3 regions of the Rhizobium sp. SU303 genome follow, and region 3 is predicted to be linked to each of the others. Evidence: predicted binding sites of a transcription regulator. Region 3 holds the regulator's gene; each other region holds the start of a gene.
What was found. The regulator LexA, encoded in region 3, represses DNA repair genes until DNA is damaged. The targets are predictions, from matches to a motif close to TGTTCNNNNTGTGTTCNG.
Positions count from the first base shown of each region.

Region 1 (2,267 bases), 360 kb from region 3:
GCTCGGCGTCTAAAGCGCGAGCCGCAACTGCGGCGTTGCTTCAGATCTCCGCCGTTCCAGCGAAGACAGCGAAACGCCAAGCAGACGTATGCCTTTCCGCGGCGGGAAGATTGGCGCGAGAAGCAGATCGATCACCTCAAGATCGGTGATCGCCGGCAGTGCTGACGGAACAGTCTTGCTGCGGGTGATCTGGCTGAAGTTCGGCATACTTGACCTTGAGTGTCACCGTCTTGGCGCCAATTTCATTGGCCTCGCAGTAGCCCCAGACTTTCTCGATCAGCGGCTGAAGCCCTTCGCGCGCGGGCTCAAAGGAATGGATGTCCTGCGAAAACGTGTCTTCCGCTCCGACGGATTTCCGCACCCGATCCGGCTTGACCGGACGATTGTCGATACAGCGAGCAATCCCAAAGAAATACGGTCCCGACTTCCCGAAATGCTGAACCAGAAACTCGAGCGATTGCTGCTTGAGGTCAGCGCCCATCTCGATGCCCAGCCGATGCATCTTTTCGGCGGTTGCCGGCCCTACACCGTGGAATTTCTTGACGGGGAGTTGCTCGACGAAGGCGGGGCCGTTCTTCGGCGTGATGACAGCCTGGCCGTTCGGCTTGTTGAGGTCGCTTGCCAACTTGGCCAGAAACTTGTTGTAAGAAATTCCGGCTGACGCATTGAGCCCCGTCGCCGCCTTGATGCTCGCGCGGATCTCTTCGGCGATCTCGGTCGCAATCTCCATGCCCTTCAGGTTTTCGGTGACGTCGAGATAGGCCTCGTCGAGCGACAACGGCTCGATCATCGGCGCGTATTCGGCGAAGATCGCCCGGATCTGCAACGACACGGCTTTGTAAACATCAAAGCGCGGCTTGACGAAGATGAGGTCCGGGCATTTCCGCTGCGCAGTCACCGAAGGCATGGCGGAATGAACGCCGAACTTTCTGGCTTCGTAGCTGGCCGCTGCCACCACCCCGCGGGCAGCAGGACTGCCACGGCAACCGGCATGCCACGCAGCTCCGGATTGTCACGCTGCTCGACCGATGCGTAGAAGGCATCCATGTCGACATGCACGATCTTGCGCGGCCGCTCTCGGCTTTCTTCGCCTGTCATCATCTAGCTTCCATCAGGGAGATCATTACCCAAACATGGGAAATGTGCCCCGCACTTGTCACCCTCAGGCGTCTGCATGCGTTCGCAGCCCATAGCCATGCGTCGGCGGATTTCCGCGAAGCTGACGCTTGCGCCAAAAGCTTTCACCAACAGCCTGCGCTCATGCGCGCAATGGCGGTCGCAGACACGGCAGATGAGTTCGACCACCGGGACCTTGTGATCTTTCAGTCTCGGGGCCGCATTCGTCCACAAGCCGCGTTCGGCGCATGCGAAAATATTCCTTCTCCGCCATCCGATTGAATCCGCTGGCGATTTTTCTGCTTTGCACTGGTGCTCAACTTCAGCGGGTCACATGCGCATTGACTCAGTTGTTCTATGAGAACAAATACAGAACATATTACTGTTTCTCAAGCTGAAAACGGGTTGCCGTTGAAGGGAGATCATGAACTCAGCCGCCGCCACAAACGCCGTCCTCGACGGCCTGCGCGAACAGATTGCGCACCTGGAAAGCGCCAGTCAGCGCAAGCGCGGCGTTTTGCCTTTCGGCGTGGCACAGATCGACGAGCGGCTTCCGGGCGGTGGGTTGGCCTATGGGGCGCTGCACGAGTGTGCTGGCGGCGGGGCTGGCACCGTCGATGGGGCGGCGGCCGCCCTGTTCGTGGCCGGGATAGCCGCTCGCACTCAAGGCAAGGTCGTCTGGTGCCTGACACGTCCCGACCTGTTCTTCCCGGCCCTGGCGCAGGCGGGGCTTCATCCGAACCGGATCGTCTTCGTCGAGTCCGACAAGGAGGAGGACGTCCTTGCGAACATGGAGGAGGGCCTCTCATACGGCGGTCTCGGCGCGGTGATTGGCGAGATCGTCCGGTTGCCGATGGCGGCGTCCCGGCGGCTGCAGCTTGCTGCCGAGAAGACCGGCACGATGGCACTCGTAGTGCGGCGGTGGCGACGGCAGACCGAGGCCAGCGACTTCGGCCAGCCGACTGCTGCGACCACGCGATGGAGAGTGAGCGTCATTCCAAGCGAGGAACTGCCCGTTCCAGGCGTCGGGCGGGCGAGGTGGTTTCTTGAATTGATGAGGGTGAAAGCGGGTGAGTGCGCCGAGTTCGAAGTAGGAGCCTGCGATGCCGAGGGTCGTATCGATATTTTTTCCCGATCTGCCGACGGACAGG
Region 1 covers NZ_CP088095.1:1,609,255-1,611,521, forward strand. Annotated here, with positions in the region: partial or broken gene dinB (DNA polymerase IV) at 10-1,098, opposite strand; partial or broken gene RlegSU303_RS08025 (hypothetical protein) at 1,102-1,366, opposite strand; gene RlegSU303_RS08030 (ImuA family protein) at 1,541-2,267, shown strand, end outside; gene RlegSU303_RS08035 (Y-family DNA polymerase) at 2,220-2,267, shown strand, end outside.
Region 1: RlegSU303_RS08030 (ImuA family protein) is a predicted target of LexA. The motif match lies at 1,476-1,493, and genes of this name have one in related genera.

Region 2 (2,267 bases), 160 kb from region 3:
GCATCATGCTCTCTCACGTCTCTCACCAAGCCAGGAAAGGCCATTGATCAGAACGGGATATCGTCGTCGAGATCCCGCGAGAAGTTGCCGCCGCCGCTGCCACCGCCGCGGCTCGGCGATGAAGCGGGCGCCGGGGCGCCGTAATCGTCGCCATAATCGTTGCCGCCGGCGCCACTGCCACGGCCGCCGCTCGCGCCGCCGCCTTCACCGCGGCCGTCGAGCATCGTCAGCGTCGAACCGAAACCCTGCAGCACCACTTCCGTGCTGTAGCGATCCTGGCCCTGCTGGTCCTGCCATTTGCGGGTCTGCAGCTGGCCTTCGATATAGAGCTTGGCGCCCTTCTTCACATATTGCTCGACGACCTTGCAAAGGCCTTCGTTGAAGACGACGACGGTGTGCCATTCGGTCTTTTCACGGCGCTCGCCGGAATTGCGGTCGCGCCAGGTCTCCGAGGTCGCGATACGAAGATTGGCGATCGGCCGGCCATCCTGTGTGCGGCGGATTTCCGGGTCCGCACCGACGTTTCCAATCAGAATTACCTTATTCACGCTACCAGCCATGCTTCTCACCCTGCCTGCCGCCCTGCCCGGCGGCGTTTAATCGATCGGCGCACCTTAAACCATCACGGACCGCCGATGCGCATGGGCGGCAATTAATCCACATGTTTATCCCATCAGAAAGCCGCATGCATTCATCAGGAATTTTGTTCTTTATTTGTTCTAGTTTATCCGTATGATCCTGTCAACAGAATCGAAAACCTTGAGCCCTTGCGGATATTCAGCCTCGACTCGCCCGTCGGCATCACTAAATAAGGGCTGTCATCCAGAAAACCAAAGCAGAGACGATGAGCGAACTGAAGACGATCTCCATCCGCGGCGCGCGCGAGCATAATCTCAAGAGCATCGATCTCGATCTGCCGCGTAACAAGCTGATCGTCATGACCGGGCTTTCGGGTTCCGGCAAATCCTCGCTTGCCTTCGACACGATCTATGCCGAGGGCCAGCGGCGCTATGTCGAGAGCCTGTCAGCCTATGCCCGGCAATTCCTCGAAATGATGCAGAAGCCCGACGTCGACCAGATCGACGGGCTGTCGCCGGCGATCTCGATCGAGCAGAAGACCACCTCGCGCAACCCGCGCTCGACGGTCGGCACCGTCACCGAGATCTACGACTATATGCGCCTGCTTTTTGCCCGCGTCGGCGTTCCCTATTCGCCGGCGACCGGCCTGCCGATCGAGAGCCAGACCGTCAGCCAGATGGTCGACCGCATCCTGGATTTCGGCGAGGGCACCCGTCTTTATATTCTTGCGCCGCTCGTGCGCGGGCGCAAGGGCGAATACAAGAAGGAACTGGCGGAGCTGATGAAGAAGGGCTTCCAGCGCGTCAAGGTCGACGGGCAGTTCTACGAGATCGCCGAGGCACCGGTGCTCGACAAGAAATACAAGCACGACATCGACGTGGTCGTCGACCGCATCGTCGTGCGCTCCGATGTGTCGGCGCGCCTGGCGGACAGCCTGGAAACCTGCCTGAAGCTCGCCGACGGGCTGGCGGTTGCCGAATTCGCCGACAAGCCGCTGCCGCCGGAAGAGACGTCGGCCGGCGGCTCGGCCAACAAGTCGCTGAACGAGACGCATGAACGCGTGCTGTTTTCGGAGAAATTCGCCTGCCCGGTCTCCGGCTTCACCATTCCGGAGATCGAACCTAGGCTGTTCTCCTTCAACAATCCCTTCGGCGCCTGCCCGACCTGCGACGGCCTCGGCGCCCAGCAGAAGATCGATCCGGATCTGATCGTGCCCGAGCCGGAACGGACGCTGCGCGACGGGGCGATCGCGCCCTGGGCCAAGTCGACCTCGCCCTACTACAATCAGACGCTGGAAGCGCTCGGCAAACATTACGGCTTCAAGCTCGGCACCCGCTGGAACGATCTTTCCGAGGAGGCCAAGGACGTCATCCTTAACGGCACCAACGACAAGATCGAATTCCACTATGCCGACGGCGCCCGCTCCTACACGACGCAGAAGAATTTCGAAGGCATCATCACCAATCTCGAGCGCCGCTGGAAGGAGACCGATTCCGCCTGGGCGCGCGAGGATATCGAGCGCTTCATGTCGGCGGCCCCCTGCCCTTCCTGCAACGGCTTCCGCCTGAAGCCGGAGGCCTTAGCGGTGAAGATCGACACGCTGCATATCGGCGAAGTAACCGCGATGTCGATCCGTGTCGCCCGCGACTGGTTCGAGACACTGCCGGCAAGCTTCAATGCCAAGCAGA
Region 2 covers NZ_CP088095.1:2,134,771-2,137,037, reverse strand. Annotated here, with positions in the region: gene RlegSU303_RS10705 (single-stranded DNA-binding protein) at 48-560, opposite strand; gene uvrA (excinuclease ABC subunit UvrA) at 845-2,267, shown strand, end outside.
Region 2: uvrA (excinuclease ABC subunit UvrA) is a predicted target of LexA. The motif match lies at 705-722, and genes of this name have one in related genera.

Region 3 (2,267 bases):
CGATCGAGCATTTTCATCGCCTGACCGCCTACGGCCTGCCGGCAAACCTCGCGACGATGCCGATCATCTCCTTCATCATCATGCCGGCAGGCCTGCTGGCGATGCTGCTCATGCCTTTCGGTCTGGATGTTTGGGCTTGGAAGATCGTCGGATTTGGCCTCGATTTGGTGATCGCGGTCGCAAAGACGGTGTCCGGCTGGGGTGGCAATATCGACGTCGGCCGCTTGCCCGCCTGGTATTTCGCCGTCGCCGTGGCAGGCTTTCTGCTGCTGACGCTGCTCCGCACCCGGTTGCGCCATGTCGGCACATCGATCATCGCGGTCGCAACACTCATCCTGCTGCTTCTGCCGGTTCCCCGGCCGCCGGATCTGGTGATTTCGGAGGATGGCAGTCTCGTCGCGGTCGTCGAGGCGGCGGCAATGGCTTCCAACCGTGAAAGACCGCCGGACTTCATCTTCGACCAGTGGCAGAGAGCGCTGGTCCTGCCGAGGCATGATCCGCCGAAGATGCTGGATGGTCCTGCTATCCCGCCTGAGGGAGAAGACCGCCGCGTCAGGCTTTCCCGCGATCAGCAGAACGAAGCAAGGACCGCGATGCGGACGGCCGCAGCGGGCGGTGACGCAAACCGCTTTTCCTGCGTCAAGAAGGCCTGGTGCATATCAAGGCTTGGCAATGGTCGGGTGGTAACCGTCATCGACAACGCCGCCTATCTCGGCCCGGCGTGCGACGCGGCCGATATCGTCGTGACGTCGGTCCGCCTTCGCTTCAACAATTGCCGTTCAGGTGCGACGCTCTTCACCGGTGAGACGTTGCGCAGGACCGGTTCCATCGAGTTGCGCTTCACGGACACCGGCCTGGAGGTCGCAACCGCATTCGATGTATTGTCGCGGCCATGGATGCGCCATCGTGCCTATGACTGGCGCAGCAACAGTTTTACCGAATCCGGCCTGGCCAATGTCAGTGATATCGGCGAATGAGACCGACGAGTTTACCCTGAACCTTGACACGGTCCGGCCCGAAAATCCGGGTCTCGTAAGCTGGGTTGGCCGCTTCCAGCGCGATCGAGGCGCCCTTGCGGCGGAAGCGCTTGAGTGTCGCTTCTTCGTCGTCGACGAGAGCAACGACGATGTCGCCAGGACTTGCGGTGCTGCCGTTGCGGATGATCACGGTGTCGCCGTCGAAGATGCCGGCGTCGATCATCGAATCGCCCTTGACCTCGAGCGCATAATGTTCACCGGAGCCGAGCATGTCGGCCGGAACGACGATGTCGTGGGTATTGTTCTGGATCGCCGAGATCGGCACACCGGCAGCGATTCGGCCCATGACCGGCACGGAGACCGAGTTGGCGTTGTCGGCGACGGGTTTTGCGGGAGCAGGAGTAGCAACCGGCTGCGGCTTGCCGAGGCTGCCCTCGATGACGCTCGGCGAAAAGCCGCGCCGGGGCTGAATGCTGGGGCTGTAGGCCTCCGGAAGCTTGATGACCTCGATCGCGCGGGCGCGATTCGGTAGGCGGCGAATGAAGCCTCGCTCCTCAAGCGCTGTAATCAAGCGATGAATCCCGGACTTGGAGGCGAGGTCCAGGGCATCCTTCATTTCGTCGAAAGATGGCGGAACGCCGGATTCCTTCATGCGCTCATGAATGAAAAGGAGAAGCTCCTGTTGTTTGCGCGTGAGCATCGACGTTGTGACCTCGTGATTGAAACAAATCCAGAACAGACACTATATGTTCCATATGTGTTCCGCAAGTAGCTAAATTTCCGTAAAACTTGGCGCCAACTCGTTGAGATTTTTATTTTCATTCGCCGGATTGGGACACATCTCTTGCGTTGAGGGGCGCGCCGTCGCAAATCTCTTGCCGTTTCCAGGAGGGACATCATGAACGAGCATTCCGCCAAACCGCACCCGCTGGATCATGTCGTGCTGCCGGTCGTCAACATCGATCTGGCGCGCGAGAGGCTCGGCAAGCTCGGCTTCACCGTTGCCGCCGATGCGCGCCATCCCTTCGGAACGGAGAATGCCTGCGTCTTTTTTGCCGACAAGACCTATCTGGAGCCGCTCGGGATTGCGAGCGTCGAGGAGAGCGAGGCATCGGCGCGGCAAGGCAATGTCTTCACTGCCCGCAACCAGGCCTTCCGTTTCCGCTGTTGCGAGGAGGGGCTTTCGGGGATGGCTTTCGGCAGCAAGGATGCCGGCATCGATCATCAGAATTTCGTCGGCAACGGATCGAGCGCCGGCGAGATGCTGCAGTTCACCCGGCCGATGACGAT
Region 3 covers NZ_CP088095.1:1,970,201-1,972,467, forward strand. Annotated here, with positions in the region: gene RlegSU303_RS09905 (ComEC/Rec2 family competence protein) at 1-977, shown strand, start outside; gene lexA (transcriptional repressor LexA) at 958-1,677, opposite strand; gene RlegSU303_RS09915 (VOC family protein) at 1,876-2,267, shown strand, end outside.